DNA from 2 places in the Glutamicibacter endophyticus genome. Region 2 is predicted to be linked to the other one. Evidence: predicted binding sites of a transcription regulator. Region 2 holds the regulator's gene; the other holds the start of a gene.

Region 1 (3,403 bases), 1.4 Mb from region 2:
CGCCAAGGCCGAGAGCCCGGCGGCGGCACGCACGCAGCAAGGCCCGCGACCGTTGCGGCAAGGTCATCACCCAGGTGGACTCGGCGGCGCTGATCGAACAGGGTCCAAGCCGCCGCAGGAGGTCCAGCACGCCGCACACCAGTAATGGGAAAAGCAGTGCAAGAGCCTGTGAAACCTCCAGTACCGCCGTCGGCAGGACGACGGAATCTGCTGCGGCCGATTGTAGAACATACAGCACCGCGTTGCTGGCCGATACGGCATAGGTGAAGAGAATCAGGACGGCTAAGACCCAGATATATCCGTCGGAAAAGCGATCAAAACGCTCCTGGGTACTGCGCCGTGCGCGCGCACGCCTGAAGATATCCTGTGGCTCGAAGTCTGTGCTGGCGACGGTCATGACACTCGGCCTTCGAGCCAGCGGGCACCGGATTCGGCGTCGAGCGCCCGGATGCTTCGCCCCTCGAGCAGCAGCACCTGCTGCAGTGATTGGCGGATCAATTGCGGGTCATGGCTCACCACTAGCAGCCCCACCCCGCGTGCATCGCGGAGCTCAGCCAGTCGATGGTAGAGCCGTTGCCGAATTTGGTAGTCGAGACGCTGCTCGGGCTCGTCGAATATGAGCAAACTTGCCGGACGTACCAAGGTCGAGGCCAAGAGAAGCCTGCGGCGTTGCCCCGAAGATAACTCGGCCGGCAAATGCTCGGCGACATCGGCAAGGGCGAAAAACTCCAGTTCGTGCTCGACTGCCCGTTCCCAGCGGGCTACCCGATGTCCGCGCGCCACTAGTTCCAGATGCTCGGCCACGGTCAGCTCTTCGAAGAAGGCGCCATCGTCGATTTGAACGGCGACCTGCCCACGCACCATGCGGTCGGCTTCCCGTAACGGCTCCCCGCGGTAATACACGCCGCCTGCCACCATTGGCTGAGCCCCAACCATCGTGCGTAGCAGGGTGGATTTACCGGATCCGTTGCTCCCGATGATGCCGTACCCGGTTCCGGGTTCCAGCACCGCCGTGACCGGTTCGCACAAGGCGCGTCCTGCGTAGCCAAATTCCAAAGAATCGAGCCGCAGGGCTACGTCGGTACTATCCATAGCGCTCACGCTACCAACGAGAGCGGGCGTGACACGTCGCTCGGTGTGCTGAACCGGTCCTACGACTTAAGGCTGAGTGGGCTCAACGTTGTAGCCGGGCTCGACTTTCTTGAACCAACGGATAACCAGCGCCGTAACTGGCACGAAGAGGACTTCAACGGCCGTCTTGTAGACGAACCCGACGACAACGTAGTTCAAGAAGGTACCTGCGTCTGCAATCCCCAGAACCGGTGCGGCCACCGAGCAGAAAATGACCGTATCCAGCAATTCCCCGACGCCACTGGATCCCACCAGACGACCGATCAGACCCCGCTCACCAAAGCGTTCCTTAAGCCGAACCAGCACCCAAGAATTGGTGAGCTGTCCGACGAGGAAACCCAGTCCGGAGGCTAGAACGATCTGCCACACCGGTCCGAGCGTGCGCTCAAGGGCTTCTTGGCCGTCGTAAAACTCTGCCGCGGGTAGCTGGATCATGATCCAGAAGCACACCACGGCAAAAATCGCGAGAGCGAATGTGGTGATGATCGAGCGCCGCGCCGCCTTCAGTCCGTACACCTCGGAGATCACATCGCCCAAGATGTAGGCCAGCGGGAACAGGAAGAACCCGCCGTCGGTGACCAGGGGTCCGATGATCACGCCCTTAGAGGCGCCGATGTTGGAGAGAATCACCACCGCTCCCATGAGGGTGAGCAAGGTGGAGAAGTACGCCGAACCCGGCGTAGCAAAACGTGCCCGCGAAGGCCGCGCGGACGGCATGGCGGTTTCAACGCCCATAAGAAAAGTCCTTGTCAAAGTGGTTCGCCAGGAATTGAGCCGAGTCGAAGCTCGCGTCAGTCACTTCCCGCTGTATTAGCACTTACCTGCCAAGTATCCCATGGTGTACGAGACACGCTTCCGTGAGGCGCTTCACGCCCAAATGGTATTTGAAAGGTCAAAGACCGCAAATTCAGCATCTCACTACGTATTCTTCGCACCAGCTAGTTGAACAATCGGTTTGGTCGGTGATGCGGTTCGCATGGACTCCAGTGGCCCACGCGCAATTTTTGAACGCGTTCAAAAAATGGCTAGACTGGGAAGACGAAAAGTCACGGGAAAGGGAGTTTGGATGCAGCCGTGCACCACCAAAGGGAAAGCGACTCGAGCGCACCTGTTGGATACCGCCCTAACCTGCTTCGCAGAGTCCGGCTATCGCGAATCCAGCATGCGCACTATTGCCCAGCGCGCCGGAGTCTCGTTGTCTCACGCGTACTACTACTTCGACTCCAAAGAGGCGATCGTGGGGCACCTATTGCTGAATTTGCGCACGGAGCAATATCGCCGATGCAAGGAGTTGCTCGGCGAAGGCAATACGCTTGAGGCCAATATTCGCATCGTGTTCAAGGAAGCGATCGAGGTGATGCGCCCCTATCACGACTTCGGGCCGGCCTTTATGCAGGTACTGCGTTCCGCGACTCAGGACGCGACCGACGCGCAGCGAGAGGGCATAGAACTTGCGTTATGGCGTCAAGTGGTTGACGAAGCCAGGCCCCTGCCGCCGTTGGGCATCCGAAAGGATCTACCGCGTTTCCTCTGGCTCGTTTCGCGCCAGTTGATGTCGGTGTGGGCCTACGACTCCTCCGAGACGCAACGCCGCTCCCGGGCGTTGGCCATAGCCTTGGCGCCGGTCATCGCAAAGTTTGCCGTGCTTTGCCGCCTGCCGGTGGTCCGTTCGCTGTTCACGGATGTCATGGAACTCATGGATTCCACCACCGGGACCGCAGAGCGCGATCCTTCCGAACGACTACAGGCCAAGGCTTCGTAACCTACGGTTCACCACATTTCTTGTGCTCGGTCATGGTGGGCGTAGAGTCTGAATGAAGGATCCCTTTTCCCACCACGGCAAGGAGTTGGATACACCATGGGCACAGCAGTGCGGCAACTTCCCGAATGGACCGCCGCCTATGCGCTTCTGCGCGATCGCATCGCGTCTTTTCCCGGCGAAGATCAGGTCCGCTCCGTAGATCAAGACGGTAACGACGCCGAAATTCTGCGTTACTGGCCGGCCGCGGACTGGACACCGCCTGCCGACGTACGCAGACTCATTCTCCTAGGGCCCGGCAACGACGGCAACACGCAATCCTTGCGTAGCGCGGGCTTCACCCCGCTGAGCACGATGACCTTGCTGGCGGCACAGCCAACCGACGTGGAACAGTCCGTGAAATTGGCTGAAACCTCTGTGCTCTTCGAAGCACCCATGGATCACTACGACGTTGTTGAGGTTGCCGATTTCGATCGCCCCGTGGCCCGCGGCCGGATGCATTATGGATCAACG
Region 2 (3,403 bases):
ACTTCCCCATGGCGCAACAAATGAACGGTCGATCGTGGCATGCTTCCAGTGTCTCAAACATTAACGGCCGGTGATGACAAATGTGTCCGTGATCAAGTATTCACAGCTCCTGCATGGTATTCCCATAAGTAAAAACCATCCTTTGGGATGGTCAACGTACCGCGACGTGGCAATTAGGCTGGAGATAGCACCAACTACCGCAGGAGATTCGCATGAGTACTAACGACCCTTATCAGCCGCACGACCCCAACCAGCCAGGCCAGCCTTATAACCCGGGCTCTACGCCGGGGGCTCCCTACGGTCAGAACCCTTATGGCGAGAACCCTTACGGTCAGCCCGGCGCGCAGGGTGATACCAATGCCTATGGCGCGCCGATGGCCTACTCGGCCTCGGACGGATCGCAGGGTGGCTATGCACCGGTCCAGCCGCCCACGCAGCGCCCGATGACCTTGAACCTGGCCTTTATTTTCATTGCCGCCGCCGGTGTGCTCAGCGCAATCTCTAACTTCTTACTGGTCCAAAGCGAACTGATCACCAATATGATCCGTTCGGAGTGGGGCATGTTCGAAGAGCAGATGCGCATGCAACTCGAAGCCAGCGGCTCCTCGCCGGAGACCGAGGAGATGCGACAGCTCTTGGAGAATCCGGAACAGTTCATTTCCCTCGTGAACAGCACCCTCGCCGGTTCGGTTATGGCCGGCGCCATCATCTCGGTGTTGCTCTACCTTTTGGTGGGCTTCTTGGTATGGCGTGGCATCAACGCTTTCCGCATTATCGCCACGATCTTCGGCGTCATCTCGCTGCTTGGCTTCATCTACGTCCCGGTCGTGGCCCTCTACGCCTCGGCCGCCGATAGCACCATGTTGAACCTGGTGTTCGTCGCGTCGATCCTCTCCGGCATTGCCGGCGTGGTGTGCGCTTGGTTGCGCCCCTCGAGCGACTACATTCGCCAGCGCCGGATGGCACGCAGGGCTGGTTTCCGCTAAAGACCACACTTCGGCATGGACTTCGGCCCCGAAACCCAGCATGGGTTTCGGGGCCGAAGTCCATTAATCTACCTGAGCAACGCGAAGATTCACTTCTCCGTGTCCTCTTCGCTACGTTGTACCGCGTGGTATGCAAGGATCTGAAGCTCCGTGGACAGATCCACGCGTCGCAAACTCACCGTATCGGGAACCGTCAACGCCCCTTGCGCGAAACTCAGGATGTTCCGCACGCCGGCCTCCACGAGCTCGTCCACCAGCTGCTGAGCTTCTCTGGAGGGGATCGCCAGCACGGCCATGTTGATTTCCAGGTCTTCGACGACTCGAGATAAGGAGCCGACCGGTTGGACGCGGAGTTTACCGACCGGGGTCCCGATCAGATCGGCGGAACTATCCAGTAGCGCTTTGACATTGAAACCGCGGTTCGAAAAGCCGCCGTAACCGCTCAAGGCCCGCCCAAGGTTACCGGCACCGATGATGGCGACATTCCATGGGTGATCCAAACCCATGGTCCGCTCAATGTGGTCGGCCAGATCCTTGACTACGTAACCCACACCCCGTGTGCCGTACGAACCTAAGAGTGAAAGGTCTTTACGCAGGATCGCGGGGTTCACGCCGGCCTCGGTGGCCAGCACCCCCGAACTGGTGCGTTCAATCCCCCGCACGTGCAAGGCCCGCAGGGCGCGCAGGTAACGGGTCAAGCGGTTTAGAGTCGCCTCGGGTAGGGCGCGGGCATCGTTGGCGGGCACATACACCTTTCGGGTCTAAAACTGAAGGACGGCAGCGGCCGAGGGCTATCTGGTGAGCAGACGACGTAACCGAACGGGATCGATCGTCCAAAAGTCGCGCACCGCTCCGTCGATGAGCAATACCGGCACCTCTTCATGGTGACGTTCCAGCAGTGCGGGATGCTCATCGATGTCGAGCTCGCTGAACTCCAAAGAAAGTTCCTGCGTTACCTCGTGCACCGTCTGGCGCGCCGCTGCGCACAGGTGGCAACCGGAGCGCACCAACAGTTGAATTTCCGGGGAAGAAGTCACCGTCTAATGTTCTCATGTCTCATACCCGAGGCACACCGACAATGAAATAAGATGATACAAATGGAGCCCCACGAGCAGTTTTCCGAGGACGACGGTGCCGCGACGCAAGAACGCGTCGCGGCCTTTTTCGATGTCGACAACACCTTGGTGCGCGGAGCCTCCCTCTACGCACTGGCCAAGAAGATGCATCAACGCCGTTTCTTCCGTTGGCGCGAGATCCTCTTCTTTGCCTTGAAACAAACGATGTTTGCCGCACGCGGCGAGCACCTTGGCGACATCGATAAGATTCGTGACCGCGCACTGACCATGGTGCGTCGCATCTCGGTGGCTGATATGGAGGCCATCGGCGAGGAAATCTATGACGAGTTCATCGCCACCAAACTCTGGGCCGGTACCGTCTCAATTGCCCAACAGCATATGGCCGTGGGACGCGAAGTCTGGCTGGTGACGGCCACCCCCAATGAAGTAGCCTCCGTTATCGCCCGTCGGCTAGGGCTCACCGGAGCCTTGGGTACACAGGTGGCCCAACAGGACGGACAGTACACCGGCGCCCTTGAGGGGCCGATTCTGCACGCGGTGCAGAAGGCCGAGGCTGCGCGTCGCTTGGCTCGCGAACGTTCGATTAGCCTGTCGAGCTCGTGGGCCTATTCTGATTCGTATAACGACATTCCACTCTTGGAAGCGGTCGGCCATCCGGTCGCGATTAATCCCGACGGGCGGCTCCGCGGCTACGCCAAACGCTGTGGCTGGCAGGTCTACGATTTTCGGACCGGTCAGCGCGCCGCCCGGGTCGGACTTCGCATTGCCGGGGTCCTGGGTGCCATCTGGGCCGCGAAGCGCTCGGTCACCCGACGTGGGAATCACCACGAGGAGCTTTAAACACCACGCCGCCGCGGAGGAAATCCTCTCGCGGCGGCGTACATTGCCACAACGGCAAATTCGCGAAGTGCGAATTTACTTCTTGTTGCGGCGCTGGTGGCGGGTCTTGCGAAGCAGCTTGCGGTGCTTCTTCTTCGACATGCGCTTGCGGCGCTTCTTAATAACTGAGCCCATAGTGGATTCCTCACAAACTAATTAATGCGCCAACCCCTAACGGCAAGAACCGCAACCGCGATGTCTTCAGGGATTGACCGGACGTTAAACGTTCCTTAATAGATTACCCGCTGTACGGCCATGCTCTGACCACCGCGAGGCTATCGTCCGAGTGAACCGGTGCCTTGCTGCGGGTCAATGGCCGCGGCAGCGAGGTAGGATTCAACGGCGTTTTCCGGAACGCGGTAGGAGCGGCCGAACTGCACTGCGGGCAGGTCGCCGGCGTGAATCAGACGGTAAACGGTCATTTTGGAAACACGCATCATATCCGCGACTTCCGCCACGGTC

What was found. The regulator Rex, encoded in region 2, represses fermentation and respiration genes when NADH is low (regulators of the CRP and FNR family bind a similar motif). The targets are predictions, from matches to a motif close to CTTGTGAANNNNTTCACAAG.
Region 1: the regulator Rex is predicted to act here: its motif matches at 2,133-2,152, upstream of ACJD00_RS02165 (queuosine precursor transporter).

What each region holds. Positions count from the first base shown of each region.
Region 1 is NZ_CP174200.1:435,143-438,545, reverse strand. Features, by position in the region: gene ACJD00_RS02175 (DUF6297 family protein) at 1-397, opposite strand, end outside; gene ACJD00_RS02170 (ABC transporter ATP-binding protein) at 394-1,092, opposite strand; gene ACJD00_RS02165 (queuosine precursor transporter) at 1,159-1,866, opposite strand; gene ACJD00_RS02160 (TetR/AcrR family transcriptional regulator) at 2,198-2,893, shown strand; gene ACJD00_RS02155 (hypothetical protein) at 2,990-3,403, shown strand, end outside.
Region 2 is NZ_CP174200.1:2,592,562-2,595,964, forward strand. Features, by position in the region: gene ACJD00_RS12100 (histidine phosphatase family protein) at 1-41, opposite strand, end outside; gene ACJD00_RS12105 (DUF3824 domain-containing protein) at 213-986, shown strand; gene ACJD00_RS12110 (redox-sensing transcriptional repressor Rex) at 1,076-1,732, opposite strand; gene ACJD00_RS12115 (glutaredoxin family protein) at 1,778-2,023, opposite strand; gene ACJD00_RS12120 (HAD-IB family hydrolase) at 2,084-2,902, shown strand; gene ACJD00_RS12125 (30S ribosomal protein bS22) at 2,978-3,076, opposite strand; gene ACJD00_RS12130 (helix-turn-helix domain-containing protein) at 3,217-3,403, opposite strand, start outside.